Regions from separate parts of the Brachybacterium tyrofermentans genome, predicted to be linked through region 1. Evidence: riboswitches for the same ligand, from Rfam matches in the RefSeq annotation. Region 1 holds a riboswitch; the other holds the start of a gene.
What was found. A riboswitch is a leader RNA that binds a small molecule or an ion and turns the genes downstream of it on or off. The one in region 1 is predicted to bind FMN.
Positions count from the first base shown of each region.

Region 2: another riboswitch for FMN. It lies ahead of ribD (bifunctional diaminohydroxyphosphoribosylaminopyrimidine deaminase/5-amino-6-(5-phosphoribosylamino)uracil reductase RibD); the one in region 1 lies ahead of pnuC (nicotinamide riboside transporter PnuC).

Region 1 covers NZ_BAAAIR010000025.1:84,340-100,040, reverse strand. The annotation lists gene pafA (Pup--protein ligase) at 1-643, shown strand, start outside; gene ABD093_RS04760 (FKBP-type peptidyl-prolyl cis-trans isomerase) at 716-1,669, shown strand; gene ABD093_RS04755 (FKBP-type peptidyl-prolyl cis-trans isomerase) at 1,717-2,097, shown strand; gene ABD093_RS04750 (primosomal protein N' family DNA-binding protein) at 2,067-4,364, shown strand; gene ABD093_RS04745 (SLC13 family permease) at 4,492-6,114, shown strand; gene ABD093_RS04740 (MFS transporter) at 6,108-7,325, opposite strand; gene fmt (methionyl-tRNA formyltransferase) at 7,400-8,383, shown strand; gene ABD093_RS04730 (RsmB/NOP family class I SAM-dependent RNA methyltransferase) at 8,380-10,038, shown strand; gene rpe (ribulose-phosphate 3-epimerase) at 10,035-10,721, shown strand; FMN riboswitch at 10,768-10,885, shown strand; gene pnuC (nicotinamide riboside transporter PnuC) at 10,978-11,682, shown strand; gene ABD093_RS04715 (phosphoribosyl-ATP diphosphatase) at 11,760-12,023, shown strand; gene hisG (ATP phosphoribosyltransferase) at 12,135-12,992, shown strand; gene ABD093_RS04705 (PH domain-containing protein) at 13,000-13,461, shown strand; gene ABD093_RS04700 (DUF3866 family protein) at 13,481-14,623, opposite strand; gene ABD093_RS04695 (helix-turn-helix transcriptional regulator) at 14,672-15,701, shown strand, end outside.
Region 2 covers NZ_BAAAIR010000016.1:68,952-84,652, reverse strand. The annotation lists gene gyrB (DNA topoisomerase (ATP-hydrolyzing) subunit B) at 1-386, opposite strand, end outside; gene ribH (6,7-dimethyl-8-ribityllumazine synthase) at 907-1,395, opposite strand; gene ribB (3,4-dihydroxy-2-butanone-4-phosphate synthase) at 1,392-2,756, opposite strand; gene ABD093_RS03400 (riboflavin synthase) at 2,792-3,484, opposite strand; gene ribD (bifunctional diaminohydroxyphosphoribosylaminopyrimidine deaminase/5-amino-6-(5-phosphoribosylamino)uracil reductase RibD) at 3,500-4,576, opposite strand; FMN riboswitch at 4,703-4,832, opposite strand; gene ABD093_RS03390 (DciA family protein) at 5,001-5,606, opposite strand; gene recF (DNA replication/repair protein RecF) at 5,846-7,099, opposite strand; gene dnaN (DNA polymerase III subunit beta) at 7,119-8,243, opposite strand; gene dnaA (chromosomal replication initiator protein DnaA) at 8,840-10,537, opposite strand; gene rpmH (50S ribosomal protein L34) at 10,995-11,132, shown strand; gene rnpA (ribonuclease P protein component) at 11,176-11,544, shown strand; gene yidD (membrane protein insertion efficiency factor YidD) at 11,541-11,900, shown strand; gene yidC (membrane protein insertase YidC) at 11,986-13,092, shown strand; gene ABD093_RS03350 (Jag family protein) at 13,166-13,936, shown strand; gene rsmG (16S rRNA (guanine(527)-N(7))-methyltransferase RsmG) at 13,945-14,610, shown strand; gene ABD093_RS03340 (ParA family protein) at 14,645-15,526, shown strand.

The DNA.
Region 1 (15,701 bases):
GGAACCGATCGCGCTCGCGAACGGCGGCACGACGTCCGCCGTCGAGGTGCAGCAGCGGTGGCTCGACGCGACCGCGACCCTCGTCGAGGACGGCGACCGCAGGGACCGCGAGGTGCTGGAGACCTGGCAGAAGGCGATCGATGCGGTCGCCACCGGAGATCGCAGCTGGGCCGCGACCCATCTGGACTGGGCCATCAAGGAGCGGCTGTTCGGCCAGGTCACCGAACGTCGCGGAGTGGGCCTGGGCGATTCCTCGATCGAGCGGCTCGACCTCGCCTATCACGACATCGATCCCGGTCAGAGCGTGTTCCAGGCCCTCCAGCGCCGCGAGCTAGCACCGTCCCAGCTGTCCGAGCAGCGCATCGAAGCGGCCCGCGAGACCGCCCCGCGCACGACCCGCGCGCATCTGCGCGGCCAGGTCGTCACCGCCGCGCAGGAGCACGGCGTCGATCACGTCGTGGACTGGACCACCTTCCGCCTGACCCGGCCCGGCGCGATGCCCGTGCAGGTGCTCGACCCCTTCGCCACCTCGCTGCCCACGGTCGACGCCCTGCTCGAGGAGATCCGGAGCCTCGGCGGAGCCCGCAGCGCCGGCGGCACCGGCGTGCCCGGTGCGGGCGCCCAGCAACCCCCTGCAGTCTGAGAACCGGCGTTCCGGCGCCCCCGTACCCTGGACCCGTGCCCCGATCGGGGCCCGTCCTCTGAAAGGCCCTCTGTGATCCGCCGTCGTACCCTGCTGACCACCGCACTCGCCGCGACCGCCGCCATCGGCCTGGCCGCCTGCTCCGACGACGGCGAAGGAACCGGTGGCGCGTCCGACGGCGGCGGTGCCTCCGACGGAGGCGGTGGCGCCCCTGCTCTGAGCGGGGTCACCGTCAGCGAGGACCTCGGCGCCGAGCCCACGGTCGAGTTCACGGCGCCGCTGCAGATCTCCGAGGCCGATGCCGAGGTCATCGTCCCCGGGGACGGCGCGGCCATCGCCGAAGGCGACACCATCATCTGGCGCCACCTCTACATCGACGCCAGCAGCGGCGAGACCCTCCAGTCCTGGTGGCAGGGCGCACCCGCCGGCGGTGTCCAGGTCAACGCGGAGGCCGTGGGCCCGGCCGCCTTCGAGGTCTTCACCTCGATGACCGTCGGCTCCCGGTTCGCGATGGCCGGCTGGCAGCAGGACCAGTCCGGTCAGGCGCGCTCCCTGATCCAGGTGGCGGACGTCGACCGGGTCGTGGAGCCGCTGCGGGCCGAGGGCACGGCGGGCAAGCCCTCGGGGACCTTTCCGAAGGTCACCCTCGGCGACGACGGCGCTCCGGCGCTGGACGGTGCACCGTCGGGCGATGCCCCCACGAAGACCACCCGCGAGGAGCTGATCGTGGGCGCCGGCGACACGACCGTCGCCGGCGACTACCTGACGATGCACTACACCGGCTGGAAGTGGTCCGACGGCTCGCAGTTCGACTCCTCCTGGGACCGCAGCGCCCCGTTCTCCTTCGTCCAGGGGCAGGGCCAGGTCATCACCGGCTGGGACGAGAATCTGCTGGACCTCGCCGTGGGCAGCCAGGTCATGCTCGTGGTCCCGGCCGAAGAGGCGTACAAGGACCAGGGCGAGCTCGCCGGGGAGACCCTCGTCTTCGTCATCGACGTGCTGGACGCCGCCCACCTGACAGACTGATTTGGCACACTGGCCCCTGACCCACGTCACCTCGAGAAGGAGCACCCATGGATCGCAGCAAGCCCGAGATCGAGCACCCCGAGGGCCCCGCGCCCACCGAGCTGGTCAGCACCGACGAGATCGTCGGTGACGGCGACGAGGCAGGACGCGGCGATGTCGTGGACGTGCACTACCTCGGCGTCTCCCACTCCACGGGTGAGCAATTTGACGCCTCCTGGGACCGCGGCGAGCCGCTGCGCTTCCAGCTCGGCGTCGGTCAGGTCATCTCCGGCTGGGACCAGGGCGTGCAGGGGATGAAGGTCGGCGGCCGCCGCCGGCTCGAGATCCCCGCGTCCCTCGCCTACGGCGACATGGGCGCCCCGCCGGTCATCGCGCCCGGCGAGTCGCTGATCTTCGTGTGCGACCTGGTGGCGGTGCACAAGCGCTGACCACGTCCCGCACAGCAGCGGCGGGGGAGCCGGAGGAGGAGCAGGCGAGCCTCTTCGCGGCCCCCGCCGTTCCTGTTCCCGAACCCGCCCCGAGCGACCCGGGCCGCGACACCGCGGCCCGGGCCTCCGGCCTGCGCACGACCGCCGGGTTCGCGGTCGTCGACGAGCTGCCCGTGGCGAGCGTGCGCCTGGTGGGCGTGCTCCCGCACCTGGATCGCCCCTTCGAGTACGCGGTCACTCCGGACACCGCCGCCGCGGCGGCCGGCATGCGGGTGCGCGTGCGCTTCTCCGGCCGGGACACCGAGGGCATCGTGCTGGGTCGCCACGAGCACGCCTCGACGGACCGGGCGCTGGCGCCGCTGCACCGGCTCGTCTCCGAGGATGTCGTGGTGCCGCCGCCCATGATGCGCGTCGTCGAGGAGGTCGCCGCGCGGTGCGCCGGCACCGTCGGCGACGTGCTGCGCCTCGCCCTCCCCCCGCGCCACGCCCGCGCCGAGAAGTCCGACCGCGCCGCGGCCGAGAAGGACGCCGCGCAGGAGGTCGATCCACCGGAGACCGCCCCCCGGGACAGCGCAGCGGACGAGCCGGCACCCGACACACCCGACACAGACGAGGCAGACGAGGCAGACGGGGCAGCCGAAGCGGACGAAGCAGCTGATACGGAGGGCGCAGCCGGGACCGCTGCCGTCCCCACCGAGGCTCCGCCCGAGCCGCGCCCTGGTGACCGCTACCCGGGCCTGGGCGCGCTGCTCTCCCGGGCCGGGAGCGCCACCGGACCGGTGCCCCGGGCCACGATCACCCTGGACTCGGCGGACCCCTGGACCACAGTCACCGCCGACGCCCTCGCCGATCTGGGCCCCGAGCAGGGCGCGCTGGTCATCGCGCCGGACCGTCGGGATGTCGACCGGCTCAGCAGGATCCTCACCGAGCGCGGCATCGGGCACGAGATCCTCGCCGGCACCGAGGGCCCCGAGAAGCGCTATCGCACCTTCCGCCGCATCCTGCGCGGGGCGACCAGGATCGTGCTGGGCAACCGCTCCGCCGCCTTCGCCCCTGTGCAGGGGCTGGCCCTCGTGATCTGCTGGGACGAGGGCGACGACCTCCTCGAGGAGCCCCGCGCGCCGTACCCGCACGTGCGCACCGTGCTCCAGTGCCGCTCCCACGAGGAGCGCTGCGCCCTGCTGTTCCTGTCGGCGAGCGACTCGGTGCCGCTGCGGGCGCTCACGGACGCCGGCTATCTCGCGCGCCTCGATCCGGTCCCGGCCCCGGTGCGCACGGTGCGCCCCCACATCGTCGCCATGGACCAGTACCTGCGCGACCGCGAGGGAGCCTCGGGGCGCTCGCGCCTGCCGCAGGAGGCGATGCGCGTGATCCGCCGTGGCCTGGAGCGCGGTCCGGTGCTCGTCCAGGTGCCGCGCTCGGGCTATGTCCCCGCGATCGCCTGCACGTTCTGCGGCACCCGGGCGCAGTGCCCGCACTGCGCCGCCCAGCTCTCGATCGCCGGTCGCAGCGGGCACCTGCACTGCCGGGTCTGCGGTCGGCGCGAGGACGGCTACCGCTGCCCGGAATGCGACCGCACGCAGGTGAGGGCCATGGTCATCGGCTCCACCCGCACCGCGGAGGAGCTCCACCGCGCCTTCCCGGACTCGCCCCTGCGGGTCGCGGGCGGTGCCCATGACACCCTCGCCGACACGGAGGTCCCTTCCGACGCGATCGTGGTCGCCACGCCCGGCGCCGAGCCCGTGCCGCCGGAGCGCTTCGCCGCGGCGCTGCTGCTGGACGCGGACGCCATGCTGGGCCGGGCGGCCTTCGATGCAGATGTCGAGGCGATCCGGCGCTGGCGCAATGCGATCGCCCTGGTCCGCACCGCCGAGGACGGAGGAGAGGTGCTGATCGTCGGCACCGCGACCCTGCCCGCGATCCGGGACCTCGTCGCCCACCGCTCGGGCGCCTTCTTCGACCGGGTCCTCGCGGACCGTCAGGATCTCGATCTGCCGCCCTTCAGCCGGGTCGCGGAGATCGTGGGCGACAAGGACGCCTGCCGCCTCTTCCTGGAGAGCACCGAGCTGCCCGACGGGACCGACGTCTTCGGCCCCGTCGACCTCGAGGGGCCCGACGCCGCGGGCCGGGCCCGCGCCGTGGTGCGCCTGGACCCCCGACGCTCCCGCGAGCTCGCCGACGCCCTCCGCGGCGGAGTCTCCGCGCGGTCCGCGCGCAAGGCCCGAGGATCGCTGCGCGTGCGTCTCGATCCGCCCGACGTCTTCTGACCCGAGAGGCCGTCCGGGAATCCGAGAGGCCGTCGGGGAAGAAGTCCACGGATCGTGCCAGGTCCTCCCGTAGTGTGATCGTCCGCACCTGCACTCCACCGCGATGACGCGATGAAGGGACCACGCGATGCCTACCGACTCCTCGACCCCACAGAATCCTTCGGGCACCACGATCGATGACCGCGCTGCGCTCTCCGAGGGGGAGCGCGCTCCCGCCGAGGGGGGCCGCACGATCCTCATCCGCCGGCTCGGCCTGGGCTGCGGACTGGCCCTGGCGCTGATCGTCTACGCGATCATGCCGGCCGACGTCCCGCAGGGGGCGAAGCTCACCGCGGCGACAGCGGTGCTGATGGCCGTGTGGTGGATGACCGAGGCGCTGCCGATCCCGGCGACCGCTCTGGTCCCGCTGGTGGTGTTCCCGGTGCTGAACGGGGACGTGGGCTTCGACGACGTCGGCGCCTCCTACGGCAACAACATCATCTTCCTGTTCATGGGCGGCTTCATCCTGGCCCTCGCGATGCAGCGCTGGAACCTCCACAAGCGCATCGCCCTGGCGATCGTCGGCATGATCGGCACCAGCCCGTCCCTGCTGGTCCTCGGCTTCATGGTCGCCACCGGCTTCGTCTCCATGTGGGTCTCGAACACGGCGACCGCCGTGATGATGCTGCCGATCGGGGTGTCGGTGCTGCTGCTCGTGAACAAGCTGCGGCTCGAGGACGCCGCGGCGAAGGGCGAGGAGCCGGGGGAGGGCGTCGACCCGGATCCGACCTCGGACGGGCCCTCGAAGGCGGTGCGCTCGAACTTCGGGGTCTCGCTCATGCTCGGCATCGCCTATGCGGCCTCGATCGGTTCGCTGGCCACCATCATCGGCACCCCGCCCAATGCCCTGCTCGCTGCCCATATGAGCCAGGACTTCGGGATCACCCTCGGTTTCGGGCGCTGGATGATCGTCGGCGCACCGATCGCCATCGTGTTCATGATCATCGCCTGGCTCCTGCTGACCAAGGTGCTGTTCAAGCCCGAGATCACGGAGATCCCCGGCGGCAAGGAGCTCATCCGTTCCGAGCGTCGGAACCTGGGGAGGATCGGCTCCGGAGAGGTCCGTGTGCTCGCGATCTTCGTGCTCGCGGCGCTCAGCTGGGTGTTCGTCCCGCTGCTGTGGGATCTGGTGCTCGGCGCGGAGCCGCCGATCAGCGATGCCGGCATCGCCATGGTCGTCGCCCTGCTGCTGTTCGTGCTGCCGGCAGGCGCCGCCCGCGGGGTGCGCCTGCTGGACTGGGAGGCCGCGGTCAAGCTCCCCTGGGGCGTGCTGCTGCTCTTCGGTGGCGGTCTCGCGCTGAGCGCGCAGTTCAGCTCCTCGGGCCTGACGGAATGGATCGGCCAGGTGACCGAGCTGATCGGTGGCCTGCCGGTGGTGCTCGTGGTGATGGTCGCCGCGGCCGGGGTGCTGTTCCTCACCGAGCTGACCTCCAACACCGCCACGGCGGCGACCTTCCTCCCGGTGGCGACCGCCGTGGCCGTCGGGATCGGGATCGACCCGATGCTGCTGGCGATCCCGGTGGCGATCGCGGCGACGTGCGCGTTCATGCTCCCTGTGGCGACCCCGCCGAACGCGATCGCCTACGGCTCGGGGTATGTGCAGATCCCGCAGATGGCGAAGGCCGGCCTGTGGTTGAACCTGATCGGCATCGTGCTGATCACGGTGGCCACGATGACCCTCGCGGTGTGGGTGTTCGGCCTCGTCTACTGACGCTGCTGCGGAGAGGGGCGGAGCGTGGCGATCGCCGCCCCCGCCGCGAGCACCACGGCGATCGCGACCGCGGCCACCGTCCCCGGCCAGCCGGCGCCCTCGTAGACGTGCCCGATGGCCCAGCCCAGCACGCTGGAGCCTGCGTAGTAGGCGAGGTTGTACAGCCCGGTGGCCTGGGAGCGTGCCCCGTCGGAGCGGGCCCCTGCCCAGCCGCTGGCGATCGAATGCGCGGCGAAGAATCCCGCGGTCATCACCACCAGGCCGAGCAGCACCAGAGAAAGAGCACCGGCCAGCGTGATCCCCAGGCCCAGCAGCATCGTCGCCATCCCTCCGAGCAGCACCGGCAGCCGCCCCCGACGGGAGGCCAGCCGGCCGGCGAGCGGAGACGACACGGTCCCGCCGAGGTAGGCCAGGAACACCAGTCCGATCAGCCCGGCGGGAAGCAGGTAGGGCGGGGCGCTGAGGTGGAACGCGAGGTAGTTGTAGACCGCGACGAAGCCGCCCATCAGCAGGAAGGCGCACGCGAACAGCCCGAGCTGGCCGGGATCGCGGAGAGTCCTCAGCAGGCGCGAGGTGCGGGTCCCTCCGGCCCCCGGCCCGTCGAGCGAGCGCCCGACACGGCGCTCACGGGGCGCGATGAGCACGAACGCCGTGGCGGCGAGGGCGGCCAGCAGGGCGACGGCGGTCATCCCCGCCCGCCAGGAGAGCGCATCCGCGACCGGCGTGGCGACGAGCCGGCCCAGCAGACCGCCCACGGTGGTCCCGGCGACGAACCAGCCGGCGGCGATGGCGCGGGCGTGCTCCTGGACCTCCTCGGAGAGGTACGCCATCGCGAGGGCGGGCACCCCGCCCAGGGCGACGCCCTCGAGGACGCGCAACGCGAGCACGAGCTCGACGGTCGGCGCCCAGGCCGCGACGAGCGCGAGCACCGTCGCCGCGGACACCGCGATGACCATGGCTCGCAGCCTGCCGATCCGGTCGCCGACGAAGGACCAGGGGACCACCGAGAGCGCGAGGCCCCCGGTCGCGGCCGAGACCGTCAGCGCGGCCTGCTCCGCTCCGATCCCGAGGTCGGCGGAGATCAGCTGCAGGATGCCCTGGGGCGAGTACAGCTGGGCGAAGGTCGCCACGCCGGCGCACAGCAGGGCGACGAGCATGCGTCGGTAGCCGGAGGAGCCGAGGGCGTGGCCCGGTGTGACCTGTGCCCCCATCAGGTGGGGGTGGTGAGTCGGCAGGGCATGCCACCACTGTAGGCACCCAGGTCGCCCCGTAGACTCGGGCCATCATGCGTCTGCTCTTCGCCGGTACCCCTGAGGCCGCCCTTCCGTCCCTGCGCACCCTGCTCGACTCGCACCACGAGGTCGTCGGGGTGCTCACCCGCGCCGATGCCCCCTCGGGCCGCGGGCGAAAGCTCACCCCCAGCCCGGTGACGTCGCTCGCGCGAGAGGCCGGGATCCCGGTCCTGACCCCGCCGACCCTGCGGGTCGCGGCCGTCCAGCAGCAGATCCGGGAGCTGGCCCCCGATGCCGCTCCGGTGGTGGCCTACGGCAACCTGGTGCCGCAGGCCGCCCTGGACATCCCCGCCCACGGCTGGGTGAACCTCCACTTCTCGCTGCTCCCGCAGTGGCGCGGGGCGGCACCGGCCCAGCGGGCCGTGCTCGCCGGGCAGCGCGAGACAGGGATGAGCGTGTTCCGCCTCGAGAAGGGTCTGGACACCGGGGACCTGATCACGACGGCCCCGACCACGATCGGCGAGTTCGAGACGTCCGGCGAGCTGCTGGAGCGGATGGCCGAGGATGGTGCCGCGGTGCTGCTGCAGGCGCTGGATGCGCTCGAGGCCGGCACCGCGACCTTCTCCCCGCAGGATGACGCCCGGGCCACTCACGCCGCGAAGCTCTCCACCGCCGAGGCCCGCATCGACTGGACCCGCCCGGCCGAGGAGGTCAGCGCCCATATCCGAGGCATGAGCCCCCATCCCGGCGCCTGGACGACGCTGGCCGGCTCCCGCACCAAGATCCTCGGCGTCGAGGCGGCACCGGAGCACGAGGCGCTCGCCCCCGGGACGATCGCCACCACCAAGCGCCAGGTGCTCGTCGGCACCGGCACGCAGGCCATCGCCCTGTCCCGGCTCGCCCCCGCCGGCAAGAGACCGATGCGGGCCGCCGATTGGGCACGTGGCGCGGCGCTCCTCGCCGACGCCGCGTTCGCGCGAGGGGACCAGGACGAGGATCAGCAGCAGGGCCAGCAGCAGGATGGAGCACAGGCATGAGCGACGCACGACGGGGACCGGGACACGGGCAGGGTCGCGACGACCGCCGCGACGACCGCCGCGACGACCGGCGCGGGGGGCGACGTGATGACCGCCCGAGCGGGGGCCGCGACGACAAGGGCCGCGAGCGCTCCGGATCACGCGGGCAGGGCGGCCCGCGCCGCGGCTGGTCCGACTCCCGGCCCTCCGAGCGCGGTCGCCGGTCGACGCCCTCGCGGCAGGTGGCCTTCGAAGGGCTGCGCCTGGTGCGCGAGGACGACTCGTACGCGAACCTCGTGCTGCCGCGCCTGCTGCGCTCCGCCCGGGTCTCCGGCCGCGACGCCGCCTTCACCACAGAGCTCTTCTACGGCTCGCTGCGCGCCCAGGGCCGGCTCGATGCGATCCTCGCTGCCTGCGTGGACCGGCCCCTGGCCGACGTCGACCCGGCGCTCGTGGACGTGCTGCGACTGGGGGCCTACCAGCTCCTGGACATGACCGTCGCGCCCCATGCCGCGACCTCCGAGACCGTCGCGCTGGCCCGTTCGCAGGTGGGCGCCGGTGCCGCCAGCTTCGCCAATGCGGTGCTGCGCCGGGTCGGGGCGAAGACCCGTGAGGAGTGGATCGACGAGGTCGCCCCGGACCGGGAGAAGGATCCCACCGGGCATCTCGCCGTCGTCCATTCCCACCCTCGCTGGGTGGTGCGCGCTCTGACCGATGCCCTCGCCGGGCACGGACGCTCGCGGGACGAGATCGACGAGCTGCTGGCCGCGCAGAACGCCGCGCCCGCGGTCTCGCTCGTGATGCGGCCCGGCCTCACCGACCTCGACGAGCTCATCGACAACGGGGCGAGCGCCGGCCGGCTCAGCGTCTTCGCCGCCTCCTGGCCCGCGGGGGATCCCGGCGGCATGGACGTGGTCAAGGACGGACGGGTCGCCGTGCAGGACGAGGGCAGCCAGCTCGCCGCCCTCGCCCTCGCCCTCGGCGCCGACGACCTGGTCCGCGGCGACGACGCCCACTGGCTCGACCTGTGCGCCGGCCCCGGCGGCAAGGCGGCTCTGCTGGGCGGGCTCACCGTGGGGCACGACGCCGATCTGCTGGCCGTCGAGCTCCAGCCCCACCGCACCGAGCTCGTCGACCGGTCCGTGGCGACGCTGCGGGAGGCCGGCTGCGAGATCACGACCCTCACCGCGGACGGCACCACGATCGGCGCCGAGATGCCGGGCCGGTTCTCCCGGGTCCTCGCCGACGTCCCCTGCTCCGGGCTCGGCGCCCTGCGACGTCGCCCCGAGTCGCGCTGGCGCCGCACCCCCGCGGACATCGGCCAGCTCAGCACCCTGCAGCGGACGCTGCTGGGCTCCGCCCTGGACGCCGCGGCCGACGGGGGAGTGGTCGCCTATGTGACGTGCTCCCCGCACCTCGCCGAGACGCGCCTGGTGGTGGCCGACGTCCTCAAGGGCCGGGACGACGTCGAGAAGCTCGACGCCCGCGATGCCGTGCGCGCCGGGGTGCTCCCCGCCGCGCAGTCCACCCTCGACCTGGGTGACGGGCCCGCCGTGCAGCTGTGGCCGCATGTGCACGGCACCGACGCCATGTACATCTGCCTGCTGCGCAAGAACCCCGCCGACAGCTCCTCCGACAGCTCCGCCCCCGATGTGGAAGGGACCCCGTCCTCATGAATGCCGCGTACTCGACCGATGGCCAGTACATCCACCCCAGCATCCTCAACGCCGACTTCATGGACATCGGCACCGAGCTCGACAAGATCTCCACCGCCGACAGCGTCCACGTCGACATCATGGACAACCACTTCGTCCCGAACCTCACGTTCGGCACGAGCATGGTCGAGCAGATCGTGCGTCGCAGCGCGATCCCCGTGGACGCGCACCTGATGATCGAGGACGCGGACCGCGAGGCCCCCGCCTACGCGGAGGCCGGGGCCTCCTCGGTGACCTTCCACCTCGAGGCCGCGAGCGCCCCGATCAAGCTCGCCCGCGATCTGCGCCGCAAGAACGTCGAGGTCGGGGTCGCCCTGCGGCCGGCGACGCCGGTCGAGCCGCTGCTGGACGTCATCGGCGAGTTCGACATGCTGCTGCTCATGACGGTCGAGCCGGGTTTCGGGGGCCAGAGCTTCCTGGAGACCATGCTCCCCAAGATCCGTCGGGCGCGGCGTGCGATCAGCGAGGCCAACCTCGAGGTGTCGATCCAGGTCGACGGCGGAGTCAGCCGGGAGACCATCGAGCGCTGCGCGGACGCCGGCGCCAACGTGTTCGTGGCGGGCTCGGCGATCTACCGTGCCCAGGACGCGGCCGAGGAGATCTCCGCCCTGCGCGAACTCGCGCGAGCTCACACGGCGCACTGAGTCTCGACGCTCCGAGCGGGGCTATCCTTAACCCGTCACGACCAGTGACGTGCTCCGGGGTCGGTGAAATTCCGAGCCGGCGGTGACAGTCCGCGACCCGCTTCGGCGGTGGAGCCGGTGGAACTCCGGCACCGACAGTACAGCCTGGATGAGAGGCGCACGTCCTGCATGTCCCAGGGCGCTCTTCGCGCGCTCCGGATCCATGCCGGAACCCTTTTCCCCCGGAGCCACTGCATCCGACGGCGAAAGGACCGACATGGATCTTCTGCAGTGGCTCTTCGACGCGCGAATCGATTTCGCGGGCGGCCAGTTCATTCTTCTGCGCGAGGTGCTCGGCAACGTCTTCGGACTGCTCAGCGCTCTCGGCGGCATGCGACGCAAGGTGTGGGCCTGGCCCATCGGCATCGCCGGCAACCTCCTCCTGTTCACCGTGTTCATGGGCACGCTCTTCGGCAACCCCCAGGCGGTGGACCTGCTCGGCCAGGCCGGGCGCCAGATCATGTTCATCCTCACCAGCATCTACGGCTGGGTGCGCTGGCGGCAGGCGCAGCACGAGGGCGGCACCGCCGTCGAGCCCCAGTGGGCGTCGTGGCGCACCCGCATCCTTCTCGTGGTCGCCCTCGTCGGCGGCACGGCCGCGCTCACCCCCATCTTCCGGGCGCTGGGCTCCTACGAGCCCGTGTGGGCCGACGCCTGGATCTTCATGGGCAGCCTGCTCGCCACCTTCGGCATGGCCAAGGGCTGGGTCGAGTTCTGGCTGATCTGGGTGGCCGTCGACCTCGTGGGCGTCCCGCTGCTCCTGAGCGCGGGCTACTACGCGAGCGCCTTCATGTACGTCTTCTACGGGGCCTTCACCCTGATCGGCTTCTTCGTCTGGTGGCGCGTGCGCAACCGGCAGGACCATCGGAAGCGGGTGTCCGTGGAGACGGCGCACCTGGACCCGACGGTGCGCCGGGACTGACCGTGCACCCGCACCGACCGACGACCGGTGGGTGGTCGCCTTCGTCGATCACCCGCCGGGGCGAGTACCCTGGTGGTGTGAAGGATTTCGAAGCATTGTTCGCCGAGCTGACCGAGAAGGCACGCACCCGCCCCGGGGGCTCCGGCACCGTCCGCGAGCTCGATGCCGGTGTGCATCAGATCGGCAAGAAGATCGTGGAGGAAGCCGCCGAGGTGTGGATGGCCTGCGAGCACGAGACGCAGGAGGATGCCGCGATGGAGATCAGCCAGCTCCTCTACCATCTGCAGGTCATGATGGTCGCCAAGGGCATCAGCCTCGAGGACGTCTACCGGCAGCTCTGAGCCGCCGCACCCGCTTCCAGCTCCCCGACTCCCACCATCCCGTCCGCCCTGCGCGGCGTCCGACGACGCCCCACCATCATCACGGGCCGCTGTCGCGGCCGAGGAGGAACCGTGCTGCGCATCGCAGTCCCGAACAAGGGCGCCCTGTCCGAACCTGCCGCTGACCTCCTCGCGGAGGCCGGCTACCGCCGTCGCGGCACCGCCAAGGAGCTCGTGGTCGTCGACCAGGAGAACGACGTCGAGTTCTTCTACCTGCGTCCGCGCGACATCGCGGTCTACGTCGGCTCCGGCACCGTGGACGTCGGCATCACCGGCCAGGACATGCTGCTGGACTCGCGCACGCCCGCCCAGGAGATCCTGCCGCTGGGCTTCGCCCGCTCCACCTTCCGCTTCGCCGCGGCCGCCGGCCTCCATGAGGACGTCACCAGCCTCGCGGGCGCCCGGATCGCCACCAGCTACGAGAACCTCGTCGAGGACTACCTCGCCGAGCGCGGCCTCAGCGCCTCCGTGGTCCACCTCGACGGAGCGGTCGAGTCCTCGATCCGCCTCGGGGTGGCGGACGTGATCGCCGATGTGGTCGAGACCGGGACCACGCTGCGCCAGGCGGGCCTGGAGCCCTTCGGCGAGGCGATCATGACCAGCCAGGCAGTGCTGTTCTCCCGTCCCGGGATGGAGCTGGACGAGGCCGGCGCCCACTCCCTGGAGGTCCTCGAGCGCCGCGTGCGCGGCGTGCTCGTCGCCCGCGAGTACGTCATGCTCGACTACGACATCCCCAGCGCGCTCCTCGAGAAGGCCGTCGAGATCACCCCAGGCCTGCAGTCCCCGACGGTCTCCCCGCTGCACGGCGGGGAGTGGTCCGCCGTGCGCGCCATGGTGGATCGCCGCGCGGCCCACCGCATGATGGACGACCTCTATGACGCCGGCGCGCGCGCCATCCTGGTCACCGCCATCCAGGCCTGCCGCATCTGAGTCCGCGATGTCCACCACCGAGCCGGCGCCGAGCGCGGGGGAGGTGCGGCCCACCCTCGTGATGCGGCCGCGGATGGTGCGCGTCTTCGCGTACCTCACCGGTGTGATCGTGCTGGGCGGTCTGATCGTCGGGGCCGTGATCATGCCCGGCTTCCTGATCGGCGGCCGGCTCGGTCTGGTGGCCGTGGGGGTGATGATCTTCTTCTTCTGCCATCTCGAGGCGTCCGTGCGGCTGGTCGCGCGGCCCGACGTGCTCGTGGTGCGCAATGTGTTCCGGGCCCGCACGCTCGAGTGGGCGGAGATCGTGGACATCAGCTTCCCGATGGGCGACCCCTGGGCACATCTGGATCTGGCCGACGGCACGACCCTCGCGCTCAACGCCATCCAGCGCTACGACGGGAAGCGCGCCATCCGTACGGCGCACCGACTGCGTGGCCTCGTCCAGGAGCGCGGAGAGGCCCATCTCTAGATCGAGGCCCGTCCCTCGATCAGCGAGGGGGGATCAGGCCTGCCGCGCAGCGCCCGGCGAGGGCCGCGTAGCGGAAGGCCTCCGGGTCCTCCCCGAGACTGCGGCCCATGGTCGACAGCCGCACCGGCATCTCCTCGAGGGCATCGCGGAGCCCCTTCGCATCGATCTCGGCGAGCACGTGCTCGGTGCCGCGGGCCCGCGAAGGCTTGATGATCGAGGATTTCACCTGTTCACGTACTGACGCATGAAAAGCGTTGTACCGATGATCGCTGCGGGCGAGGATCGGAAGGTGCACCGGGGCGAGCGTCGCCCGGCCGTAGGTCGTCGCGGAATGATGGGACAGGCCCCGGTGGCGATCACGGGGATCGGCGTTGGAGACCCTCAGCGTCGCCACCGGCGCACCGCCGAGCGCGGCGGCGGCATGGAGATGCTCGGCGGCCTGCATGCCCGAGAAGCCCCAGCCGGTCCCTGTGCCCAGGTTCCCCGGTCCCTGGATCACGACGGCGATGTCGCCACCCACCACGTGCTTGGCCCCCAGCAGCGCCGAGTGCACGGTGACCGCCTCGAGGTCGCCGCCGAAGGACTGACCGGCGCTGATCACCGAGGCGAGCAGTCCGGCCTCCCGCAGGCGGGCGGTGCTGCGTGAGTACGCGGCCGGCAATGAGGCGCCGTCGGTGTGCACATAGACGATCTTCGCGCTGTGACGCTCGGCGCGGATGCCGGCGACGAGGGCCGGCAGGGACGAGTGGAGATCCGCGACGAGCACCGGCATGCCGCCGAGGTCCTCCGCGCCCTGCATCGTCGCGTAGTGCTCGCCCTCGGGGTCGTCGATCGCATCGACCATGGTCTGCATCGGCGTGTAGCGCGCCTTGACCATGTGGCCGGCGATCTCCTCCGGCGCGGGGAGCACATCCAGGCGTGCCACCACAAGGGCGTCCCCGCCGGTGCCGAGGCCGCGCCGCAGGGCGTTGGTGTTCAGCAGCACCGATTCGCCCAGGGCCGGGGTGCCGGTCAGCTCCGGATAGGCGATCGCCGACACGGTCTCCGCCTCCACAGAGGCATCCGCGCCGCGTCCGTCCCTCTCGATCTCGACCTGCAGGCGGTCCACCCCACGCCATGATGACCTCGAGCCGGTGACCGTTGCCCGTTCCCAGTGCAGCATGGGTCCAGCCTAGAGCCCTCGGAGCCCTTCGGCGGCTACGCTGGGCCGGTGGCCTCCAAGAGTGTGGAAAGACTTCTCAACGTCATCATGACGATCGGCTCGCGCCGCCGGATCGACCGCGCGAAGCTCTTCGCCGTGATCCCCGACTATGCGCGAGCGACCTCCGAGCAGGCCGCCGAGCGGATGTTCGAGCGCGACAAGGCGGCGATCCTCGAGCTCGGGCTCCCGCTGGTCACCGACCGCGACGTGCTCGACGAGAACACCGTCTACTACCGCATCGATGCCGCGGAGTCCGGCGCCGTCCTCGACCTCAGCACGCAGGAGTACACCGTGCTGCTGGCCGCGAGCCGCGCCTGGGACGATGCCGCCGCCGGGGGAGCGGCGCGCCGGGTGCGCTCGAAGCTGCTCAGCCTCGGTCACGACGCCGACCCGGATCTGCTGCGGCGCACCCCCCGAGGCGCGGTCGAGTCCCTGCCGGTGCTCTCGCCCCTGCTGGAGGCCGTCACCTCCGCCCGCTCCGTGAGATTCACCTATCGCGGCACCCAGGGTGCCCCGGCCGAGCGGTTCGTCGAGCCCTGGGTGGTCGGTGTCCACGACGGGCACTGGTACGTGCACGGCTGGGATCGCGACCGCTACGCGCCGCGCCTGTTCCGCGCCTCCCGCATCGAGTCGTTCCCGGTCGAGGGTCCTCCGGCCCTCGAGCCGCGTCCCGAGCGCACCGAGCTCGCGACCGTGCTGGACGCCCTGCAGGACAGCGACGACCGGGCCCGCGCCGTGCTCGAGGCGGCGCCGTTCAAGGCCCTCGCCCTGCGGGACCGGGCCGGAGCCCCGCTCGAGGCGACGCGCATCACGCTTCCCGACCTGCCTCGGCCCGCCGCCCGTCGGCTGCTGCTCGCGAACATCCGCTGGCTCGAGCTCGTGGAGCCCGCGGCCTGGCGCGCCGAGGTCGCCGAGGTGCTAGCGAACATCGCCGTGGCCCATGAGGGAGAGGGCGACACCTCCGGGATCGCGGCCGGCGCCGTGCGCACCGCGCCGCGGATCCGCACCACGCCCACCGGGAACGACACCCTCTCGAGGC
Region 2 (15,701 bases), on a different contig from region 1:
AGCTCGACGGCGGGCTTGCCCTCGGTGGGGTGCATCGCGACCGGGATGCCACGGGCGTGGTCGACGACCTTCACCCCGCCGTCGGCCAGCAGCGTCACCTCGATGGTGTCGCCGTGACCGGCCATCGCCTCGTCCACGCAGTTGTCGACGATCTCCTGGACCATGTGGTGCAGGCCGCGCTCACCGGTGGAGCCGATGTACATGCCGGGGCGCTTGCGGACCGCTTCGAGGCCTTCGAGGACCGTGATGTCCGAGGCGTCGTAGTGCTCCGGGGCGTGGGCTGCGCGCTCACCGGCGGATCCCACGACGGGGGCGGGGTCCGGTGCCGCTGCGGCCGCATCGGGCGACGGGTCCGGGGCACCCTGGGGTGCATCCTGGTCGGGCATGGGGCGGTCGCTGTCGCTCACCTGATGTGGCTCCTCGCAGTCCTGGGAACCCTCGGTCCGGGAAGAGCGCCGAGGGTGTGCAGCCGATCCCGAGGACGAGTCCCCGGCCCGGCACGCAGGCGGCCCACGGAGGCGCTCGCGCGCGCACGCGCGGGGAGCACCTCTGTAGGCCACAGCGATCGGGCCGACGGGATCGAAGTCCACGAGGACGTCGGAGGACGTCGGCCGAACTGCTCATATTCTAGCGGAGATCGCGTGCTGAACCTATTAACCTCGCCATTTCTGTGGAGAACACGACCCAGGTCCGCCATCAGACGGGCCGGGACGGCCTCTGGAAGCCTCTCGCGGGCCTCGGGACGGGGTCCCATACGCCTCCCCGGGTGATATCGCGGCAAAGCGGCCCCTGCGCGGCTCCGGTTCCCGCTCGAGGATCACTCGCCGACCCGCACGCCGAGTCACGCCGTGGGCCCTCCCGTCAGACCGAGCCGCGGCCCGACGGGAGGAGCCCACGCTCTGTGGATCAGTCCCCGGCGGGGAGGCCTGCGAGCACCCGCGAGGTCGCGATCGCCGCGGAGGCCGCTTCGTGGCCCTTGTCCTCACGGGACCCCTCGAGCCCCGCGCGATCGAGGGCCTGCTTGTCGTCATCGCAGGTCAGAAGACCGAAGCCGACGGGCACGCCGTGGTCGAGGGCCACCCGGGAGAGGCCGTCCGTCGCCGCCGCGCACACGTACTCGAAGTGCGGGGTGCCTCCGCGGATCACCACGCCGAGCGCCACCACGGCGTCGTGGGTGCGGGCGAGCCGGTCCGCGATCACGGGGAGCTCGAAGGATCCGGGGGCGCGCACCAGCACGGGCTCGGCGATCCCGGCGTCGGCGCAGGCCCGCAGGGCGCCGGCGATGAGGCCGTCCATGACCTGCTCGTGCCAGGAGGAGGCCACGATGGCGATCCGCAGCGCGGGTCCGTCGGCGTGGGAGGCGAGGTCGATCGTGGGGCTTCCGTGTCCGCTCATGCGGGGTCTCCGTTCGGTGAGGTGTTCGGGGAGGGGGTCGGTGCGGTGCTCGATGAGGTCGCGGGGAGGCCGACGAGGGCATGGCCCAGCCGGTCCCGCTTGGTGGTGAGATAGGCGAGGTTCTCGGGGGTGACGTGCGTGCTCAGCGGCACGATCCCGGTGACCTCGATCCCTCCGGCACGCAGAGCGTCGGCCTTGGTGGGGTTGTGGGTGAGCAGGGAGATCGTGCCGACGCCGAGACGGCCCAGTATCGCCGGCACGATCGCGAAGGAGCGGTCGTCGACGGGGAGGCCCAGGTCGAGGTTGGCGTCGACGGTGTCCCGGCCCTGCTCCTGGAGGGCGTAGGCACGCAGCTTCGCCATCAGGCCGATGCCGCGCCCCTCGTGGCCGCGCAGCAGGATCAGCAGGCCCCGCCCGGCGGCGTCGATCCGCGCCAGGGACTCCTCGAGCTGGGGGCCGCAGTCGCAGCGCAGGGAGCCGAAGACGTCCCCGGTCACGCACTCCGAGTGGATCCGGGTGAGCACGGGAGCCGCTGTGGTGAGGTCGCCGCGGGCGAGGACCAGATGTTCGGCGGCACCCTCGCGCACGGCGAGGGCCCGGAAGGTGCCGTGCGGGGTTGGCAGCGAGACCTCGTCGGTGACCTCGAGGTCCGCAGTGTCAGCAGCACCGACAGCACCGGGTGCCGAGCCGTCGCTCCGGAGCGACGCCTCGGCGGCGCGGCGGTGCTCGACCAGAGCCTCGATGGAGACCATCACCAGGTCGTGCTCGTCGGCGAAGGCCCGCAGGGCGGGGCCGCGCATCATGGTGCCGTCGTCGTGGATGAGCTCGACGATCATGCCCACCTCGGTGCGGCCGGCGAGCCGGGTGAGGTCCACGGCGGCCTCGGTGTGGCCGCGCCGTTCGAGCACGCCGCCGTCCCGGGCACGCAGCGGCAGCACGTGACCGGGGCGGATGAGGTCGCCAGGAGCGGCGCCCTCCGTGCCGAGCACCTGCAGGGTGCGGGCGCGGTCGGCGGCGCTGATGCCGGTGGTCACGCCCTGGCTCGCGTCGACGCTGATCGTGTACGCGGTGCGCAGGGGGTCGGTGCTGTGCTCCACCATGAGCGGCAGCTCGAGAGCGTCGGCGCGGGCGGCGGTCATCGGGGCGCAGAGCAGCCCGCTGGAGTGGCGCACCGCGAAGGCGAGCAGCTCCGGGGTCGCGGCGGACGCGGCGAGTATCAGGTCGCCCTCGTTCTCGCGGTCCTCATCGTCGACGACCACCACCGACCGACCGGCGGCGATCGCGGCGACCGCCGCCTCGATGGGGTCCAGTCGCAGCGCAGCGGGCGGGGCGGTCTCCGGGTCGACCGCGGGCGCGGTCATCGGGGCGGCCCCCTGCGTGGGGTTCGAGTTGGTCATCAGTGGGCCTCCGTCGCAGGGGTCTTGGTGGGTGCGGGCTGCTGCGGGTCTGCCTGCAGGGGATCTGCCTGCGCCGGGACGGCCTGCGCGCCGAGGAGCTTCTCGACGTACTTGGCCAGGACGTCGACCTCGAGGTTCACCCGGTCGCCGACCCCCTTCGTGCCCAGCGTCGTGCGCTCGAGCGTCTCGGGGATCAGCCCGATGGTCACCTCGTCGCCGTCGATCGCGGCCACGGTGAGGCTGATCCCGTCCACGGCCAGGGAGCCCTTCGCGACGACGTAGCGGGCCAGGCCCCGCGGCTCGTCGGCACCGGGACCCGGCAGAGCGATGCGCAGCAGGGTCGTGCCGCCGTCCTGGTCGCGGCCCACGATCTCGCCGACGCCGTCGACGTGGCCCTGGACGATGTGTCCGTCCAGGCGGCCGTCGGCCCGCACGCAGCGTTCGAGGTTGAGGCGGTCCCCGACCTGCAGGCCGCCGAGGCTGGTGGCGGCGAGGGTGGTGGAGATGACGTCGGCGCTCCACAGCTCGCCCTCGACGTCGGTGACGGTGAGGCAGCAGCCGTTGACGGCGATCGAGTCGCCGAGGGAGGTGCCGACCAGGACGTGGGGTGAGCGAAGGCGCAGACGGGCCGAGGAGTCGGTCCGTTCGATGCTCTCGACGGTGCCGAGCTCTTCGATGATGCCGGTGAACATGGTGGTCCTTCCGGGTCAGGCGGCGCGGGGCCGCAGGGTGAGGCGGAGGTCGGTGCGGCCATCCGGTGAGGTCAGGGGGGTGGAGTCGAGCAGCTCGAGATCGAGGCGCTCGATCAGCGTGGAGATGCCGAGGTCGCCGGTCGCGGACCGGCCGGCACCGAGCAGGGTGGGGGCGAGATGGACGATGAGCTCATCCACCAGCCCGGCGCGCAGGAAGGCCGCGGCCAGCGTGGGTCCGCCTTCGAGGAGCACGTGGCGCAGGCCGCGGGCGAAGAGGTCCTCCAGGGCGGCCGACGGGTCCCGGGTGGGCAGGAGGATCGCCTCGCCGGCGCCGTCCGGGGTGGGCAGCGGCGGGAAGGCGCCGGTGCCCATGACCGCCCGGACGGGCTGACGGGGATGCAGGGAACCATCGGGCCGGCGCGCGGTGAGGCTCGGTGAGTCAGCTCGGGCAGTACCGGTGCCGACCAGGATCGTGTCGCAGGTGGTGCGCAGGCCGTGGACCTCCTCGCGGGCGGCCTCGCCGGTGATCCAGCGGCTGCTTCCGTCGGCCGCCGCCGCCCGGCCGTCGAGGGTGAGGGCGAGCTTCATGGTGACCAGGGGCCGTGCGTGCCGCAGTCCGTGCCCCCAGCCGCGGTTCAGCGCATCGGCCGCTGCGGCGAGGTCGGCGGGGATGTCGAGCTCGACGTCGATGCCGGCATCGCGCAGCAGCTCGACCCCGCCGGCGGCCACCGGGTTGGGATCGCGATGAGCGACCACCACGCGGCCGACGCCGGCGGCGAGGAGTGCCTGGGCGCAGGGTCCGGTGCGGCCGGTGTGCGTGCAGGGTTCGAGGGTGACGACGGCGGTCGCGCCGTGGAGCGTGGGAGCAGTGCTGGCGTCGGTGCTGTTCAGCGCATGATTCCGGGCGTGATTCAGGGCGTCGGCCTCGGCGTGGGGCGTGCCGGCGCCCCGGTGATGTCCCTCGGCGAGGATCGTGCCCTCGCGGTCCAGGAGCACGCAGCCCACCCGCGGGTTCGGGCCGTAGGGAAGGCCGGGCTGCGCGGCGATCTCCAGGGCGCGCTGCAGCGCGCTGCGCTCGGCAGGGTTCAGCATGGTCTCTCCTCCGGTCCGCTGCTCGCGGTCCCGGTGGAGGGGAAGGGGTACGGGAACGCCGTCCCCCGGGGTGCTCGGTCGCGGCGCACCAGGGGTGCGCGGCGAGAGACCGCTCGAGGACGTCGTTCGCGTGCGCTTCCCATCCGGACTCTAACCGTCGGCCCAGGAGTTCCACCTGGTCAACCGAGGGCCAGAGGCCATCGGGTCGCGGACTATCACCGCCGGCTCGGAATTTCACCGACCCCAGTGCACGCGAGCTCTTCAGCTCGTCGCTCTCCACGGTAGCAGGAGACCGGTCGCGCGCCGAGAGTCGAGGCGGCAGATGAACTCGACCTCACGATCCGACGGCACAGGGCTCAGCCGGTCAGGGGGCTGAGCAGGTCGCAGGGCTCATCCGACCGCGGGGACGAGCCACTCGCAGCGCTCAGCCGTAGGTGTCGCGGGGGCCGCGCCAGGTCACGGTGCGCCGTCCCTTCTTCCAGGTCCGCTCGGCGGCGGCCGGTCCGGTCACCCGCAGCTCGGCGACGACGTGGGAGCCGACGTGCTCCTCGATGGTGGTGATCAGGCGGGGCGTGAGCATCCGCAGCTGCGAGGCCCAGGCGGAGGAGGAGGCGCTGATCACGAGCACCCCGTCCTCGAGGGAGACCGGGCGGCAGTGCGCGCTGACCTTCTCCCCGACGATGTCGTCCCATTCCTCCAGCACCCGGCCGGCGTTCATACCCGCGTTCCACCCGAGGTTGCCGAGCACCTTCCGCAGCACGGTCTCGATGCCCTGCGGATCGCGAGGGTCCGGCCGGGACCCCGAATAGCCGGGAGAGCTGCCGGAACGGTCTCGCACGTCGCGGGCCTGGGTCTTCGCCGAGATCGGGAACAGGCCGCGATCCCGAGCGGCCGCTCGAGACCGGTTCACGGTGCGCCGCGCCAGCTCGAAGGGATCCGGAGGGGTCGGCAGCTCGGGCGGGTCATAGACCTCGCCGGGCTCGTCTCCCTCCCCGCGGATCTCGGCCGACGGCGCTCGTCGAGCTGCCATCGTGGGAGGTCGGGTTCGGCGCCCGGTGGTGCTCCCCGCAGCGTGAGCATCCGGCTGCTCACGCGAGGCGTCGGCGTCCCGGGATAGCTCCTCGCCGTCGGGTCCGGTCCCGTCCTGAGGATTCGGCCCCTGCGGAGGGGTCCGCCAGGTCGAGAGATCGTAGGGATTGGCCAGCTGCGGCCGTGCGGGGATGCCGCCGCTTGATCCTCCGGAACCCTTCCCTGCTCGGGGCGGCGTCATCACAGGCCGCCCTCGCGGGGCACGGCGGATCCCAGGCTCACGTCGACCACATGCATCTCCCCGTCGAGCGAGTCGGGGATGTCGGTGTCGTTGGCCGTGGTCACGAGCACCTGAGAGGCATCGGTGATAATCCGGCCGAGGCGTTCGCGACGATGCACATCGAGCTCGCTGAACACGTCGTCGAGGATCAGGATCGGTTCGCCGTCACCGAGGTCCCCCTCCTCGAGGCGCAGCAGGTCGTAGGAGGCCAGGCGCAGGGCGAGGGCCAGGGACCAGGATTCGCCATGGCTGGCGTAGCCCTTCGCCGGGAAGTCGTGCAGCCGGATCTCGAGGTCATCGCGGTGGGGGCCGGTGAGGCTGACGCCGCGGTCGATCTCCTCGTCGTGCCGGGTCGAGAGCATGGCCAGCATCGCATCGTGGATCTCGCGGGTGCTCGGGAGATCCCCGGGGACGGTGCCGAGCTCATCGAGCACACTCGAGCGATAGCTGACGTCGGCCGGAGAGGAGAGATTGCCGCGCTGGTCAGGAGGCAGGTCCAGGGCCTGCTCGGCACCTTCGTCGGAGGAGACCCGCAGATAGGAGTAGCCCAGATGGGGCCGCAGACGGTTCACCAGGTGCAGGCGGGCACGCAGCAGCTCGGCGCCGAAGCGGGCCAGCTGCTGATCCCACACCTCAAGGGTCGAGCTCGCGGAATCCGCGGGATCCAGCCCGCCGACGCTGCGTCCGCTGCCGCCGCGGCGCATGGACCGCATCTGCTTGAGCAGGTTGCTGCGCTGTTTGAGGACGCGGTCGTAGTCGGCCTTGACCGAGGCGAAACGTGGGGCGATCTCGAACAGGAGCTCATCGAGGAAGCGCCTGCGGCCTTCGGGGTCGGCCTTGATCAGGCCCAGATCCTCAGGGGCGAAGAGCACGGCCCGCACCTCGCCGAGCAGATCCCGCAGCCTCGACACGTTCTGACCCTGCAGCCGTGCCCGGTTGGCCTTTCCCGGCGTGACCTCGAGGTCGATCTGGACAGGGCGGCCGGCCCGCAGGAAGCTCGCCCGGATGATCGCGGTCGCTTCCCCGCGACGCACGAGTGCGGCGTCGTGGGGGACACGATGGCTGGACAGGGTCGCGAGATACCAGACGGCCTCGACGATGTTGGTCTTGCCCTGCCCGTTCTGGCCCACGAGCACCGTGATCCCCGGTTGCACGGAGAGGCTGAGCTGCTCGTACGAGCGGAAGTCGGTGAGGTCGAGAGCGGTCAGCTGCATGGAGGGACCACTCCCTCGCTCAGATCCGCATCGGCATGATCAGGTACTTGTACGACGTGTCAGGGGTTCCTTCGAGGGAATCCTGACCGCTCATGACGGACGGCTTGATCGAGTCGGTGAAGGTGAGCCGCACGAACTCGGCACCCAGAGCGCCGAGACCGTCGAGCAGGAAGCCCGAGTTGAAGCCGACCACGAGGTCCTCGCCGTCCAGATGGGCCTCGAGCACTTCGCTGGCCTGGGCGTCATCTCCGGCGCCGGCCTCGAGCGCGACCTGACCCTCGGTGAAGGACAGACGCACCGGGGTGTTGCGCTCGGCCACGAGGGAGACGCGCTTGACGGCATCGATGAGAGCTCCGGTGGAGACCACGGCGGTGATCGCGGTGGTCTCGGGAAACAGTCGACGCACGGGCGGGTACTCGCCGTCGACCAGGGTCGACGTGGTGCGGCGACCACCGGCCTCGAAGCCGATGAGGTTCGCGGAGGAGTCCTCGGCCAGGGCGATCTCGACGCTGCCGCCGGTGGACAGCGAGCGGGCGACCTCATGGAGGGTCCGTCCGCGCACCAGGGCGGTCTGCTCGGTGCCCGGCGACGCCGGGTTCCACGTGAGCTCGCGCAGTGCGAGGCGGTAGCGGTCGGTCGCCATGAGCGTCATGGTCTCGCCGGAGATCTCGACCTTCACGCCGGTCAGCAGCGGGAGGGTGTCGTCCTTGGAGGCGGCGACGGTGACCTGGCTGATCGCCTCGGCGAAGACATCGGCCGCGACGGAGCCGGCGACCGGAGGCATGCTCGGCAGCTGGGGGTACTCCTCGACCGGGAGCGTCGCCAGGGCGAAGCGGGCCGATCCGCAACGGACCTGCAGCTTCGTGCCTTCGAGAGCGATGGAGACGTCCTTGTTGGGCAGAGCCCGGACGATGTCGGAGAGCATGCGGCCCTGCACGAGCACCTCACCGGGCTGCTCGATCTCCGCGTCGAGCCGGATCTGCGCGCTGACCTCGTAGTCGAAGGTCGACAGCTGCAGCTCACCTCCGGCTTCAGCGACGATTCGCACGCCCTGCAGGATCGGCATCGCCGGTCGCACGGGGAGGGTTCGGGTGGCCCAGGAGACGGCGTCGCCGAGGACGCCGCGATCGAGGTGGAACTTCACCGTTGCCACTCCTTCGCAGTGGTCGAAAGCCAGAACAGGCACGGACGGAGCACAGCGTATCGGTTCTCGCGGCCTCTCGCCGACACACCGGGGCTGATCCTTGACTTCCGTTCTTCGCGCACCAGCCCCTGCGCGGGGATCCGACGCCGATCCGGGGTCGTCACCGTCCTCGTCCCCGGCTCCTCATCGCTCCCCAGCACTCAGGAATCACACGATCTCGTCGCCGTCTTCGGCACCCCGCCTCCTCCACATCCCCGTCGAGCAAAGAACTACAGTCCTCTTCTTCACGGCTGTTAATACAGTGGATAACTACGATCGATGCAGGTCACCACGTATGAGGCTCACGTGGATGGATCGTTGATCGATCTGTGGTCCTCGTGGGTGGGCTGTGCACGTCCGCGCTGTCCCGAGCAGTTCATGTCATTCCTCGGTGCACATCGGCTCGTGCGTGGGAGCTTGTCATTCCACATTGTCCACAGAGTTATCCACATTTGGGGAGAACTGCGCTCTGACCTGCCGTGTTCTTCTCATGATGACGGAAGGCCCAGCGTCGGTCCTTCTGGTGCCCGTCACGACGCCGCGGTTGCGGCGCCGGGTCACTTCCGCGGAGCGGAGTTGTTGCTCTTGATCCGGGCTGTGAGCTCCGTGACCTGGTTGAAGATCGCTCGTCGCTCCTTCATGAGCTCGCTGATCTTCTTGTTCGCGTGCATCACCGTGGTGTGATCGCGGCCGCCGAACTCCTCGCCGATGCGGATCAGGGGCATGTCGGTGAGCTCGCGGCACAGGTACATGCCGATCTGCCTCGCCGAGACCAGCCGACGCGAGCGCCCGGTGCCCACGATCTCCTCGACGGAGAGCCCGAAGTACGTGGCGGTCTGCACGATGATCGTCGAGGCGGTGATCTGGGTGCCGTCGTCGTGGGAGAGCAGATCCTTCAGGACGCTCTCGGCGAGCGTGACGTCCATGGGCTGACGCGACAGCGAGTGCAGCGCCTGCACGCGGATCAGCGCGCCTTCGAGCTCACGGATATTGGTGGCGATGTGCGAGGCGATGTACTCGAGCACGTCATGGGGCACCTCGCCGGTGTCCTCCTGCGCGACCTTCTTGCGCAGGATGGCGATCCGGGTCTCGAGGTCGGGCGGCTGCACGTCCGTCATCAGGCCCATCTCGAAGCGGGACCGCATGCGGTTCTCGAAGCCGCCGAGCTCCTTCGGGGGCAGGTCCGACGTGATGACGATCTGCTTGTCGGTGTTGTACAGCGTGTTGAACGTGTGGAAGAAGGCCTCCATCGTCTCCGGTGCACGCTGCAGGAACTGGATGTCGTCGATGAGCAGGATGTCGATGTCGCGGTACCGGCGCTGGAACTCCTGCGCCTTGCCGAACTGACCGGACTGCACGGAGTTGATGAAGTCGTTGGTGAACTCCTCGGAGTTCACGTACCGCACCACGACGTCCGGGTAAAGGCTCTGGGCGTAGTGGCCGACCGCGTGCAGGAGGTGAGTCTTGCCCAGGCCCGAGCCGCCGTAGATGAACAGCGGGTTGTATGCCTTGGCCGGGGTCTCGGCCACGGCCGAGGCGGCAGCCTGTGCGAACCGGTTCGAGGAACCGATCACGAAGGTGTCGAAGGTGTACTTGGCGTTGAGCCGGGAGTCCTCTCCGAGGGTCGACTGACCGGTACGGGCGGGCCGTCGCGGAGGGAGCGCCGGCGAGGGGGCGGAGGACCCGCTCAGGGCGGAGAACCCGGCGTAGGCGCTGGGGTCGTCGGCCGCAGTGCCGGTGTACGCACCGCCGAGGGAGAAGCGGTCCTCGGTCGCGAAGGGTCCCGCGCTGGCAGAGGAGCTGCTGGAGGGCATCGCGGCCTGTCCGGGCTGGTCGCTCGAGGGCAGCACCGACCCTTCGTCACGGCGGAAGGGCGCGTTGTGGATCTCCTGGGTGGGAGTATCCACATCTCTGTCCACAAGATGTGTACTTCCAGCGTCGGATGCCGAGGTCACGGCGGTGCTGGGGGTCGGTTCCTCATCGTCTTCGCCGAACAGTGCCTCGTCGACCGTCACGGCGAAGCGCATATCGCGGCCGGTGGCCTCGCTCAGAGCAGCGGACAGAGCGCCGGCGATGCGGTGCTCGAAGAGCTCCTTCGCCGAGGTGGAAGGGGCTGCGACCAGGGCGGTGTCTGCGACGACGGCCATCAGGCGGGACAGTGTCAGCAGGGCGATCACGCGCTGGGACACGGTGTCGTCACGGCGCAGGGTCTGCAGGGTGCGCTCCCAGATCGCGGCGACATTCGCGTCAGACATCAGGTTTCTCCGTAGGGGGACGAGAGGCGGTCCGGATAGTTTTCCACAGTAGCGGCTGTATTGTGGATCAACACTGTGGACAACTCCCGGTGAGGCCTCCGTCTCCCTCGTCCCCCCTGTGTCGTCCGACCGTCTCGTCGCACCGCTCCGGCCAGCCGGAGGCGTTCGGAGGCCGTCGCGGGCACGAATCGCCGGGGATAAGTGAGAATCCGGCCACAACGCGCCCTCTACGGGCTCCTGCCGTTGACCCGTCGCGGACTCGCTCCTAAGATCGACCAGTCAGCGCTGCGCGACGTCCCGATACGGTTCCCGGGTCCACTGTGGACCCACTCCGGTGTCGGATCGGTGTCACGGCAGCCGCCCCGTCGAGAGCGGGCGCGCCCGGACGGTCCCGTTCGTGCAGCAGACCACAGACCACCGCGAGGGGCACGTTCGTGCCCACGATCGAGGAGAACCGATGAGCAAGCGCACGTTCCAGCCGAACAACCGTCGTCGCGCGAAGAAGCACGGCTTCCGCGCCCGCATGCGCACCCGCGCCGGCCGCGCCATCCTGAACGCACGTCGCACCAAGGGTCGCGCCGAGCTCTCCGCCTGAGACGGATCTGCCGACGTGACCAGGGGTTTCAGGCACTGGTCCTGTGAACTGGTCTAGTCACCGACTGCATACCGGCGAACAGTTCCGCGCCATCACCCGTGGCGGAGCGCGCAGCGCCCGATCCCACGTGGTCGTGCACCTCTCCCTGCTTCCGCAGGATGGAGATGCACCCCGCGTGGGATTCGTCGTGTCCAAGCGGATCGGCAACGCGGTGGTGCGCAACCGGGTGACCCGTCGTCTGCGGGAGATCGTGCGCCCGCAGTTCGAGGGTCTGCCCCCGGGGTCGGCGATCGTGCTGCGGGCGCTCCCCGGTATCGACGAGCAGCCCTTCGACGAGCTCGAGGCCGAGGTGGCCTCAGCGCTCGGCTCGGCGGTCCGCAAGCTCGAGCGTCGACGCGGCGGCGACCGGTGACCGGCGAAGCCCCCGGTCGTTCGCCCCACGGCGCGGCGGCCGGTGCTGCCGGCGACCCGGGGGATCGTCGTGGTCCGCTGAGACTCATCCTCGAGCTCCCACGCCGCGCGCTCGCCCTCCTGGTGCGCGGTTATCAGGTCGGGATCTCGCCCTATACCCCACCGGCATGCCGGTACGACCCGGTGTGCTCGCAGTACGGCATGGACGCCCTGCGGGTGCACGGAGCGGTGAAGGGAACGATCCTGACCACGGGACGGATCTTCCGCTGCAATCCGCTCAGCCATGGGGGCCCCGACCCGGTCCCCGCCCCGGGCATGTGGAGGAATCCACGCCGACTGCGGCACCCAGCCCACTAGGGCCTACTCTTGTCCAAGATTCCCGACCACAGCCGACACCTCGTATGAACGTCATACGCATCCGTGCGGCAGGAAGACCAGGCCGATGAACCCCCTGTACCCGATCGAATGGGCCGTCTCATGGCTCATGGTGAAGTTCCATGCCGTGCTGTCGGTGTTCATGGAGCCGGATTCCGGCCTGACCTGGGTGCTCTCCATCGTGGGCCTCACCGTCGTGGTGCGAACCCTGATCATCCCGCTGTTCGTGCGCCAGATCCGCGCCTCGCGCGCGATGCAGATGGTCTCGCCCGAGCTGCAGGCCGTCCAGAAGAAGTACAAGGGCAAGACGGACCAGGCCTCGAAGCAGAAGATGGCCGAAGAGACCATGGCGATCTACAAGGACGCCGGCGCCAGCCCGTTCTCCTCGTGCCTGCCGGTCCTGCTGCAGATGCCGATCTTCTTCGGCCTCTTCCGCGTGCTGTACAACAAGCTGCCCGACGCCGCCGAGGGCGCCGGCTTCGGCCCGCTGACCCCTGAGCTCGCCCGCAGCGCCAGCAACTCCACGTTCTTCGGCGACATCACCATCGCTGACAGCTTCCTGAGCCCCGGCGACGGCGGTATCACCACCCGTCTCGTCGCGGGTGTCATCATCGCCTGCATGTGCGCGGTCACCTTCTTCACCCAGAAGTCGCTGACCATGAAGAACATGCCCAAGGCAGCCCTCGAGGGCCCCATGGCCAGCACGCAGAAGATGATGCTGTACATGCTCCCGTTCATCTACGTGATCACGGGCCCGGGCATGCCGATCGGTGTGCTCATCTACTGGCTGACCACCAACGTGTGGACCTTCTGCCAGCAGTACATCGTCATCCAGGCCGCCCCCACGCCGGGATCGGACGCTGCCAAGGCGCGCCAGGAGCGCATCAACGCCAAGCGTGAGAAGAAGGGCCTCGAGCCCCTCGACTTCACCCCGCCGAAGAAGGTCTCCACCGAGCCGGAGCCCGAGCAGCCGCTGCGAGTGCAGCCGCCGTCCAAGAACAAGGGCGGCAAGAAGCTCTCCGATCAGGAGAAGCTCGAGCGAGCACGCGCGGCCCGGGAGAAGGCCGCCGAGGAGCGGCGCGCGGCCCAGGAAGCGGCGGGCGAGACCCCGACCCCGCCCTCGTCGGGCTCGTCCGCGCTGAACAAGGGCGCGAAGAAGAAGCGTAAGAAGTGACCTCGCACCCCGGGAGCATCGATGCTCCCGGGGCGCACCTCTCTCATCCCGAGCATGTCCCCGGAGGATCCTCATGAACGACAGCACGCCTGATGTCCCCACGGCCGCCGAGGCCGACGAGAACCTGAGCGCTGCCCCCGAGCAGGACGCGACCGCACAGCCCGCCGAGCATGCGCCTGCCGTTGTCGAGGAGGACGCCTCCACGGAGGACGCCACCACGGACGCTCCCGCAGAGGGCGCCGCACCGGACAACGGTGCTGCCGAGTCGCCGGATGCCGCCGGCACCACGGGCGACACCGAGGGCGAGCCCACGGACGGCGCGGCGGCGGAGTCCGCTGAGGAGTCCGCGGAGAACACCCCTGCCGAGACGTCGGAGGAGCGGATGCGCCGGCTCGAGGAGGAGGGCGACATCGCAGCCGACTACCTCGAGGAGCTGCTGGACATCGCGGACCTCGACGGTGACATCGACATCGACGTGGACGGCGACCGGGCCTCCGTGGAGATCGCGGGCGCCGATCGACTGGCCACGCTGAACCGGCCCAAGGGCGAGCTGCTGGACGCGCTCCAGGAGCTCACGCGCCTGGCCGTGCAGTCCCGCACCGGCAACCGCTCCCGTCTGATGCTGGACATCGGCGGCTTCCGCGCGGAGCACAAGGGAAGCCTCGAGGAGCTCGCCGAGAAGGCGGTCGCGGAGGCGAAGGAGGGTGAGGCCGCTGTTCCGCTGCGTCCGATGAACCCCTTCGAGCGCAAGGTCGTCCATGACGTCGCCAAGCGCGAGGGTCTGCGGTCCGAGTCCGACGGTGACGGCAAGAACCGCCACGTCGTGATCTACTCGGCCTCCTGAGGCGCCCGGTGCTTCCCCTTCCTGAGTCCCTGCGCCCGTCGGCGGAGCGTCTGTTCGCCGATCGCCTCGGCCTGGCAGAGCGCTTCGCGAGCATGCTCGCCGAGCAGGGTCCTGAGCGTGGTCTCATCGGTCCTCGTGAGGTCGAGCGGCTCTGGGGTCGGCACATCCTCAACTGCGCCCTCATGGCAGACGCCATCGATCCGTCGGCGCGCACTCTCGCCGACATCGGATCCGGCGCCGGCCTCCCCGGGGTGGTCCTGGCGATCGCCCGCCCCGACCTGACGGTGACGCTCGTGGAGACCATGCAGCGACGTGCCACCTGGCTCGAGGAGGTCGACGCCGAACTCGGCCTGGGCCTCGAGGTGGTGCGTGCCCGCGCCGAGGATCTGCACGGCGTGCGGTCGTTCGATGTCGTGACCGCTCGTGCGGTGGCGGCGCTGGACAAGCTCGCCCGCTGGACCTTCCCGCTGGTGGCCGATGGAGGGGAGCTGCTGGCCATGAAGGGTGGATCCGCGGCCGAGGAGGTCGACAAGGCCGGCAAGGCCCTGGCGAAGCTGGGCGGCATCGATCCGCGCATTGAGCAGTACGGGGTCGGCGAGGTCGAGGTTCCCACTACAGTGGTCCAAGTGCGTCGCCGTGCACAGGGGACCAGGAAGGGAGAGACACGTGGCTGAACAGCACGAAGACTCCTCCCCAGGACGAGGTTCGATGGAGGACACTCCGCTGATGCGCGAGCTCGCCAGAGATCACGCACGCCGCAAGAAGCTCGATGGCGTCAGGTTCGGTGCTCCGGAGTCGACCCGGATCATCACCATCGCCAATCAGAAGGGCGGAGTCGGCAAGACGTCGACGACCGTGAACATGGCGGCAGCGCTGTCCATGGGCGGATTGCAGGTGCTGGTGATCGATGCGGACCCGCAGGGGAACACCTCCACTGCTCTGGACATCGAGCATCATGCCGACGTCCCGAGCATGTACGAGGTGCTCGTGGAGTCCGCTCCGCTGGCGGACGTCGTCCAGGATGTCCCGGACATGTCGCGGCTGCAGTGCGCGCCGGCCACGATCAACCTCTCCGGTGCGGAGATCGAGCTGGTCTCCCTGGTGGCGCGCGAGAACCGACTGCGCAATGCGATCCGGGACTACCTCGATCACCGTGAGTCCGAGGGGCTGCCCCGTCTGGACTATGTGCTGATCGACTGCCCGCCGTCGTTGGGCCTGCTGACCGTGAACGCACTGGTCGCGACGCGCGAGGTGCTGATACCGATCCAGGCGGAGTACTACGCGCTCGAGGGACTGAGCCTGCTGCTGAACAACATCGATCTGATCCGCCAGCATCTCAACCCCGAGCTGGTGGTCTCCTCGATCATGCTGACCATGTACGACGCCCGAACCCGGCTCGCCGCACAGGTCGCGCAGGATGTCCGGGAGCATTTCCCGGAGCAGACCCTGGAGACGACGATCCCCCGGTCCGTGCGTATCTCGGAAGCCCCGAGCTACGGGCAGACTGTGCTCACGTACGATCCGGGCTCCAGCGGCGCTCTGGCCTACCGGGCCGCTGCTCACGAACTCACCATCCGACCCGCCCCATGACAGCACCCTCGAGGCATCGTCGCGACGACGCTCCGCATGTTTCAGGAACATCCCCCGCTGAACAACACTTTCCGGAAGGACGACGGCCATGACGCAGAAGCGAGGACTCGGTCGAGGACTCGGCGCCCTGATCCCGGGCGCTGGTTCGAGCCCCGCTCCGGAGCAGGAGCTGCGC